2 regions of the Streptomyces sp. NPDC093094 genome follow, and region 2 is predicted to be linked to the other one. Evidence: riboswitches for the same ligand, from Rfam matches in the RefSeq annotation. Region 2 holds a riboswitch; the other holds the start of a gene.

Region 1 (4,464 bases), on a different contig from region 2:
ACTGGACGCGCTGGGGCTGCCGTTCGACCGGGCCCGGGGGGACGATCTGCTCGCCGCGGGGCTGGCGGTGATGGAGGCGGTGAACGCGTCGCCCGGCCACCGGCCCGTCCATCCTGCGCAGCCGGAGATCGCCGGACTCAAGCACGTGTACCTCGCCGCTCCCGGGTCGGACGCGCGGCGCTCGCGGCACGCGATGGCCATCCACCCCGGCTGGTTCGACCGTTCGCCGTGCGGCACCGGCACCTCGGCGCGGATGGCCCAGCTGCACGCGCGCGGGGAGCTGCCGCTGGACCGGGACTTCGTCAACGAGTCGTTCATCGGGACCGAGTTCACCGGCCGGCTGGTGGCGCGGACGGAGGTCGGCGGGGTGCCCGCGGTGGTGCCGCGGATCACGGGCCGGGCCTGGATCACGGGCACGGCCCAGTACTTCCTCGACCCGGACGACCCGTTCCCGGCGGGGTTCCTGCTGTGAGGGACGACTGCCGTACGGCCCCGGCGAAAACAACGTGACATTGTACTCTGGTGCTTCCGCGGCGGCACGAAGGGAACACCATGGGGCACCTCCAGCGCAACCTCGTCACGACCCGCGAGCGGCTGCGTGACCAGGTCGCCCACGCCCTGCGGGCCGCGCTGATCTCCGGTGAACTCCAGCCGGGCGAGGTGTACTCGGCGCCCGGGCTCGCGGAGGACTTCGGCATCTCCGCGACGCCCGTGCGCGAGGCGATGCTCGATCTCGCCCGCGAAGGTCTCGTCGAGCCGGTGCGCAACAAGGGCTTCCGGGTCACCGAGGTCGACGAGCGCGACCTCGACCAGTACAGCGAGATCCGCATGCTCATCGAGGTCCCGATGATCGGCCGGATCACCCGCAGCGCCTCCCGTGAGCAGCTGGAGGCGCTGCGGCCGGTGGCCGGGATGATCGTGGCCGCGGCCCGCGAGCACGACCTGATCGGCTATCTGGAGGCCGACCGGCAGTTCCATCTCTCGCTGCTGGCGCTCGGCGGCAACGACCGGCTGGTCGAGACCGTCGGCGACCTGCGCAAGCGGTCGCGCCTGTACGGGCTGACCACGCTCGACGAGAGCGACCGGCTGATCCCCTCGGCCGAGGAGCACATCGAGCTGCTCGATCTGATGGTGGCCGGGGACGCGGAGGGCGCCGAGCGGTGCATGAGCCGCCACCTCGGGCATGTGCGCTCGCTGTGGGCCGAGGGCGACCGGTCCCGTGAACGCCCCGTCCCCCGCGCCCGCGTCCGCGCGGGGAAGCCGGCCACGGCGTCCTGAGTCCCGGGACGGACCTCCCCCGGTCCGCGCACCGTGACGATGATCACGGTCTGCGGCCGGAGGGCCGGGCGGGGCGCGGGGGGTGGCGTCCCGGGGCCGGGGCACGGTCCGTGCGCCCCCCGGGGTGTGCTTGTCACCGTCCTGTCCCGGGCACTAGTGTCACCACGCCTTGGTGAACGGGAAATCCGGTGCGAAACCGGTGCGGCCCTCGCCACTGTGATCGGGAAGTCCGGCTCCGGCCCTCACGGGCAGCCACTGGGTCCTTGCGACCCGGGAAGGCGGAGTTCGGGCGGTGGTACCCGTCAGCCAGGAGACCGGCCAAGGCGCGTCAACCATCCACGAGGTGCTGGAGAGGGTCTGCCGGGCCATGCACATAGCCGAGGGTTTTCTGCCTCCGGCGCACGCGATCGCCTGGGGCGTCGCGTCCGCCCCGTTTGTCGTCCACGGAGTCCGCTCCCTCACCCGTGAGGTCAGGGAGCATCCCGAGAGCACTCTGCTCCTCGGCGCCTCCGGAGCGTTCACGTTCGTCCTGTCCGCGCTCAAGCTGCCGTCGGTGACCGGGAGTTGTTCCCACCCCACCGGAACCGGGCTGGGCGCCGTCCTGTTCCGGCCGCCGGTCATGGCGGTGCTGGGCACCATCACCCTGCTGTTCCAGGCCCTGTTGCTGGCCCACGGCGGCCTGACCACGCTCGGCGCCAACGTCTTCTCCATGGCGATCGCCGGCCCCTGGGTGGGCTACGGCGTCTACCGTCTGCTGCGCCGCCTCGACGTGCCGCTGATGGCCGCCGTGTTCTTCGGGGCGTTCCTCGCCGACCTGGCGACGTACTGCGTGACCAGCGTGCAGCTGGCGCTCGCCTTCCCGGACCCCGGCAGCGGGTTCCTGGGCGCGCTCGGCAAGTTCGGTTCCATCTTCGCCGTGACGCAGATCCCGCTCGCGGTGAGCGAGGGCCTGCTGACGGTGCTGGTGATGCGGCTGCTCACCCAGTCCAGCAAGGGCGAGCTGACCCGTCTGGGCGTCCTGGCGGCCCGGCGCGAGGACGAGGCGGTGGCCCGGTGAAACGCAACACGAAGATCAATCTACTGCTGCTGGCCCTGGTCGCCGCGCTCGCCGTGCTGCCGCTGGCGCTCGGTCTGGGCGACCACAAGGAGGAGCCCTTCACCGGCGCCGACGCCGAGGCGGAGACGGCGATCACCGAACTCGAACCGGACTACGAGCCCTGGTTCTCGCCGCTGTACGAACCGCCGTCCGGTGAGATCGAGTCGGCGCTGTTCTCCCTCCAGGCGGCCCTCGGGGCGGGTGTCCTCGCCTACTACTTCGGGCTGCGCCGCGGCCGCCGCCAGGGCGAGGAGAAGGCCCTGGCACGGCGCGGGGACGAGCACGGCCCCGGACACGACGGCACGGCGGCCGAGGACACCCGCTCGGGTGCCGGGCAGGGCTGACCCCGCGTGCTGCCCATCGACGCGGCGGCGCACGGCAGTCGCTGGCGCCACCGCCACCCCGTGGACAAGGCCGTGCTCGGGCTCGGCCTGACCCTGCTCGCGATCTCCCTGCCGCCCTGGCCGGGCGCGGCCCTCGTCCTGGTCACCGCGCTCGTGGTGCTGCTGGGTCCGGCGGGCGTGCCCGGGGCCCGGCTGTGGCGTGCCTACCGGGTGCCGCTCGGCTTCTGCGCGTCGGGCGCGGTGACGCTGCTGGTCCAGGTCGGCGGGCCCGGCGGGCCGCTGTCCCCGGCCGACGGAGGTGCCGTACGGGCCGGGGAGCTGATGCTGCGCACGTCGGCCGCCTCGCTGGGCGTGCTGCTGTTCGCGTTCACCACGCCGATGTCCGATCTGCTGCCCCGGCTGGTGCGGGCCGGGGTGCCCGCGCCCGTCGTGGACGTGGCGCTGGTGACGTACCGCATGAGCTTTCTGCTGCTGGACTCGGTGCGGCGGATCCGCGAGGCGCAGGCCGCGCGGCTCGGACACACCACCCGCGCGGCGACCTGGCGTTCGCTCGGCGGACTCGGTGCCACCGCGTTCGTGCGCGCCTTCGACCGGGCGTCGCGGCTCCAGTCCGGGCTCGCCGGGCGCGGCTACGACGGCACCCTGCGGGTCCTGGTGCCCGAGGCGCGGATCTCCGTCCCCTTCACGGCGGGTGCGCTGGCGCTGCTGGCGGCCGTCACCGCACTCACCTTCGTCCTGGAAAGGCTCCTGCCGTGAGCGAACCGCCCCTCGTCGCCCTGCACGGCGCGTCCTTCGCCTACGACGACGGCCCGCTGGTGCTCGACGGTCTGGACTTCGAGGTGCGTGAGGGCCGTGCGCTGGCGCTGCTCGGCCGCAACGGCACCGGCAAGACGACCCTGATGCGCCTGCTGAGCGGCGGACTGCGGCCGCGCGCGGGGCGGCTGACCGTCGAGGGCGAGCCGGTGTCGTACGGCCGGGCCGGGCTGACCCGGCTGCGCACGACGGTCCAGTTGGTCGTGCAGGACCCGGACGACCAGCTGTTCGCCGCGTCCGTCGGACAGGACGTGTCCTTCGGGCCGCTGAACCTGGGCCTGCCCGACACCGAGGTGCGGGCGCGGGTGGCTCAGGCGCTGGCCGCGCTGGACATCACCGCGCTGGCCGACCGTCCCACGCATCTGCTGTCGTACGGGCAGCGCAAGCGCACCGCGATCGCCGGGGCCGTCGCCATGCGGCCGCGGGTGCTGATCCTCGACGAGCCGACCGCGGGCCTGGACCCGGACGGCCAGGAGCGGCTCCTCGGCACGCTGGAGGGGCTGCGGGCGGGCGGCACCACGGTGGTGATGGCGACCCATGACGTGGATCTCGCCCTGCGCTGGGCCGACGACGCGGCCCTGCTCACCCCCGGCGGCGTCCACACGGGTCCGGTCGCCGCGACGCTGGCCCGCACCGACCTGCTGGCCCGGGCGGGCCTGCGGCTGCCGTGGGGCGTCGCGGCAGCGGACGTCCTGCGCGCCCAGGGCCTGCTCACCGGCACGGACAGCGGTCCCCGTACTCCCGAGGAACTGGCGGCGCTCGCGCCCCGCCCGGCGGCACGGGACTGAACCCGCCGGCCGGGCCGGCCCCGTGGGGGCTGCCTGACCGCCGTGGGCGCGGTCGGGGCCGTCGCCCTCGTGTCCACCGTGCTCGCCGTGCGCGCGAAGGCGCTGATGACAGCGGTCGTCCAGGAGGTGACGGCCGTGCTGGTCG
Region 2 (4,464 bases):
CAGATGGCCTGGGTCGCCATCTCGACGGCGCTGACCATGACCGCGTACAAGCTGTGGCAGCGCGACCAGCGCGGGCGTGCCGCCCGCAAGGGGGGTGAGCAGCGATGAAGGACGGAGTGAACGGCGTCGCTCTCGCCGTGTTCGTCTTCTTCTTCGTGGCCGTCACGGCCATGGGCTTCCTGGCCGCGCGCTGGCGCAAGGCCGAGAACGAGCACAGCCTCGACGAATGGGGCCTGGGCGGACGGTCCTTCGGCACCTGGGTCACCTGGTTCCTGCTCGGCGGCGACCTGTACACGGCCTACACGTTCGTGGCCGTCCCGGCGGCGATCTACGCGGCGGGCGCGGCGGGCTTCTTCGCGGTGCCCTACACCATCCTCGTCTACCCGCTGATCTTCACCTTCCTGCCCCGGCTGTGGTCGGTCTCCCACAAGCACGGCTATGTGACGACCTCCGACTTCGTACGCGGCCGCTTCGGCTCGAAGGGCCTGTCGCTGGCGGTGGCCGTGACCGGCATCCTCGCGACCATGCCGTACATCGCGCTCCAGCTCGTCGGCATCCAGGCGGTGCTGGACGTGATGGGCGTGGGCGGCGGCGAGGACACCAACTGGTTCGTCAAGGACCTGCCCCTGCTGATCGCGTTCGGCGTGCTCGCGGCGTACACCTACTCGTCGGGGCTGCGCGCGCCGGCGCTGATCGCGTTCGTGAAGGACACGCTGATCTACATCGTCATCGCGGTGGCGATCATCTACATCCCCATCAAGCTGGGCGGCTTCGACGACATCTTCGCCAAGGCGTCGGAGGCGTTCGGCCAGACCAACCCGGCGACGGGCAAACCGCGCGGGGCGCTGGTGCCGGCCGAGGCGGGCCAGTGGACGTACGCCACGCTGGCGCTCGGCTCGGCGCTGGCGCTGTTCATGTACCCGCACTCGATCACCGCGACGCTCTCCTCCAGGAGCCGTGAGGTGATCCGCCGCAACACCACGATCCTGCCCCTGTACTCCCTGATGCTCGGCCTGCTCGCCCTGCTGGGCTTCATGGCCATCGCGGCCGGGGTCAAGGTGCAGAACGGCCAGCTGGCCATCCCGCAGCTGTTCGAGAACATGTTCCCGGCCTGGTTCGCGGGCGTCGCCTTCGCCGCGATCGGCATCGGGGCACTGGTCCCGGCGGCCATCATGTCCATCGCGGCGGCGAACCTCTTCACCCGCAACATCTACAAGGACTTCATCAAGCCGGACGCCACGCCCGCGCAGGAGACCAAGGTCTCCAAGATCGTGTCCCTGCTGGTGAAGGTGGGCGCCCTGGTCTTCGTCCTGACGATGGACAAGACGGTCGCCATCAACTTCCAGCTGCTGGGCGGCATCTGGATCCTGCAGACCTTCCCGGCCCTCGTCGGCGGCCTGTTCACCCGCTGGTTCCACCGCTGGGCCCTGCTCGCCGGCTGGGCCGTGGGCATGCTCTACGGCACCGTCGCCGCCTACGGGGTCGCCTCCCCGACCCAGAAGCACTTCGGCGGTTCGTCGAAGGAGATCCCCGGCATCGGCGAGATCGGCTACATCGGTCTGACGGCGTTCGTCCTCAACGTGGCCGTGACGGTCGTCCTCACCTTCGTCCTGAAGGCCGCCAAGGCCCCCGAGGGCGTCGACGAGACGAAGCCGGAGGACTACACGGCGGACGCGGGCGACCCGGGCGTGAAGCAGGAGCTTCCCGTGACCCACTAGGGGCCGTCCCCAGGAGCGCGGAGAACCGCGCGAGGGGCACGGGAGAACCCCCGGCGGGCCGCTGTCGGTACACCCAACGGCGGCCCGCACTCACACTCTGCGACACAACATATGGGGGTGCTCGCCACGCCCGGCACCACATGTATGCTCATCTCGCTGTCGCCGCAGGGGAATCCGGTGCGAATCCGGAACTGTCCCGCAACGGTGTGCTTGTGCGTGTCCGCACTCGAAGTCAGTCCGAGGACCTGCCGACAGCGGCCCCGGCCGACCGGTCCGGGTGCCCCGACGTCCGGGCCTCGTGGAGTGGGTCGGCGGGCTCGGCGCCGCGTGCGCCCGTGAGCCGCCATGCCCTCGCACAGGCCCCGTGCCGAGCGAGGGAGAGCCTCACGTGACCATCGCGCCAGCGGACCCGGCCTCAGCCGTCCCGACCGACGAGGACGCCCCCGGAACCGCCCTGTTGCGGATCCTCACCGAGCTGACCGCCGACCTGCCCCACGCCGACCCCGGCCGGGTCGCGGCCGCCGCGCTGCGCGGCCGGTCGGCCCGCGCCGACGAGGCCGAACTGCGCGAGCTGGCCACCGAGGCGGCGGCCGGTCTCATCGCCGAGGACCCCGCGTACAGCAGGCTGGCCGCCCGGCTGCTGACGGTCTCCGTGCGGGCCGAGGCCGCCTCCCAGGGCGTCACCTCCTTCACCGGGTCCGTCGCTGTCGGACACCGCGAGGGGCTCATCGCCGACCGGACCGCGGAGTTCGTCCGGCTCCACGCCGAGCGGCTCGACGCGCTGGTCGACACCGGCGCCGACGACCGCTTCGGCTACTTCGGCCTGCGCACCCTGCACAGCCGCTACCTGCTGCGGCACCCGCTCACCCGCAAGGTCGTCGAGACGCCCCAGCACTTCCTGCTGCGCGTCGCCTGCGGCCTCGCCGAGGACGACACCGCCCGGTCCGTCGACGAGGTCGCCGCGCTCTACGGGCTCATGAGCCGCCTCGACTATCTGCCGTCCTCCCCCACGCTGTTCAACTCCGGCACCCGGCACCCCCAGATGTCGTCCTGCTACCTCCTCGACTCCCCCCTCGACGAGCTGGACTCCATCTACGACCGCTACCACCAGGTCGCCCGGCTGTCGAAGCACGCCGGCGGCATCGGGCTGTCGTACTCCCGGATCCGCTCGCGGGGTTCGCTGATCCGCGGCACCAACGGGCACTCCAACGGCATCGTGCCGTTCCTGAAGACCCTGGACGCCTCCGTCGCCGCCGTGAACCAGGGCGGCCGCCGCAAGGGCGCCGCCGCGGTCTACCTGGAGACCTGGCACTCCGACATCGAGGAGTTCCTGGAGCTGCGCGACAACACCGGCGAGGACGCCCGCCGTACGCACAACCTGAACCTGGCGCACTGGGTGCCGGACGAGTTCATGCGCCGCGTGAACGCCGACGGGCAGTGGTCGCTGTTCTCCCCGGCGGACGTGCCCGAGCTGGTCGACCTGTGGGGCGAGGAGTTCGACGCGGCGTACCGCAAGGCGGAGGCCGCGGGGCTGGCGCGCAGGACGATCCCCGCCCGCGATCTGTACGGCCGCATGATGCGCACCCTCGCACAGACCGGCAACGGCTGGATGACCTTCAAGGACGCCGCCAACCGCACCGCCAACCAGACGGCGCTGCCGGGCCATGTCGTCCACTCCTCCAACCTCTGCACGGAGATCCTGGAGGTCACCGACGACGGCGAGACGGCCGTGTGCAACCTGGGTTCGGTGAACCTGGGCGCGTTCGTCGACCCGGCCGCCCAGGACATCGACTGGGAGCGGCTGGACGCCACCGTGCGCACGGCCGTCACCTTCCTCGACCGGGTCGTCGACATCAACTTCTACCCGACCGAGCAGGCGGGCCGCTCCAACGCCAAGTGGCGTCCGGTGGGCCTCGGCGCGATGGGCCTGCAGGACGTCTTCTTCAAGCTGCGGCTGCCCTTCGACTCGCCCGAGGCGAAGGCGCTCTCCACGCGGATCGCCGAGCGTGTGATGCTCGCCGCGTACGAGGCGTCCGCGGACCTCGCCGAGCGCAACGGGCCGCTGCCCGCCTGGGAGAAGACCCGTACGGCCCGGGGCGTGCTGCACCCCGACCACTACGGCGTCGAACCGGCCTGGCCGGAGCGCTGGGACGCCCTGCGGGCGCGTGTCGCCGCCGTCGGTCTGCGCAACTCCCTGCTCCTGGCCATCGCGCCGACCGCGACCATCGCCTCGATCGCGGGCGTCTACGAGTGCATCGAGCCGCAGGTGTCCAACCTGTTCAAGCGCGAGACGCTGTCCGGCGAGTTCCTCCAGGTCAACTCCTACCTGGTGCAGGACCTGAAGGACCTCGGCGTGTGGGACGCCCGGACGCGGGAGGCGCTGCGCGAGGCCAACGGGTCGGTGCAGGGATTCGCCTGGATCCCCGAGGAGGTCCGGTCGCTGTACCGCACGGCGTGGGAGATCCCGCAGCGCGGCCTGATCGACATGGCCGCGGCCCGTACGCCGTACCTGGACCAGTCCCAGTCCCTGAACCTCTTCCTGGAGACGCCGACCATCGGCAAGCTCTCCTCGATGTACGCGTACGCCTGGAAGTCCGGGCTGAAGACGACGTACTACCTGCGCTCGCGCCCGGCGACCCGGATCGCCCGTGCCGCGCAGGCGTCCGTGCCCGTCCAGCAGGTGAGCCCCGACGAGGCCGTCGCCTGCTCCCTTGAGAACCCCGAGTCCTGCGAGGCATGCCAGTGA

Evidence for each region. Region 2 has a riboswitch for cobalamin ahead of ACIQGV_RS17005 (ribonucleoside-diphosphate reductase subunit alpha). Riboswitches for the same ligand answer to the same signal wherever they lie in the genome.
Region 1: another riboswitch for cobalamin. It lies ahead of ACIQGV_RS08635 (energy-coupling factor ABC transporter permease); the one in region 2 lies ahead of ACIQGV_RS17005 (ribonucleoside-diphosphate reductase subunit alpha).

What each region holds. Positions count from the first base shown of each region.
Region 1 is NZ_JBIVOX010000003.1:571,889-576,352, reverse strand. It holds gene ACIQGV_RS08645 (proline racemase family protein) at 1-472, shown strand, start outside; gene ACIQGV_RS08640 (GntR family transcriptional regulator) at 553-1,278, shown strand; cobalamin riboswitch at 1,432-1,616, shown strand; gene ACIQGV_RS08635 (energy-coupling factor ABC transporter permease) at 1,646-2,335, shown strand; gene ACIQGV_RS08630 (energy-coupling factor ABC transporter substrate-binding protein) at 2,332-2,718, shown strand; gene cbiQ (cobalt ECF transporter T component CbiQ) at 2,725-3,474, shown strand; gene ACIQGV_RS08620 (energy-coupling factor ABC transporter ATP-binding protein) at 3,471-4,319, shown strand; partial or broken gene ACIQGV_RS08615 (DUF6234 family protein) at 4,338-4,464, shown strand, end outside.
Region 2 is NZ_JBIVOX010000007.1:198,939-203,402, forward strand. It holds gene ACIQGV_RS16995 (DUF3311 domain-containing protein) at 1-108, shown strand, start outside; gene mctP (monocarboxylate uptake permease MctP) at 105-1,718, shown strand; cobalamin riboswitch at 1,817-1,986, shown strand; gene ACIQGV_RS17005 (ribonucleoside-diphosphate reductase subunit alpha) at 2,107-4,464, shown strand; gene ACIQGV_RS17010 (ribonucleotide-diphosphate reductase subunit beta) at 4,455-4,464, shown strand, end outside.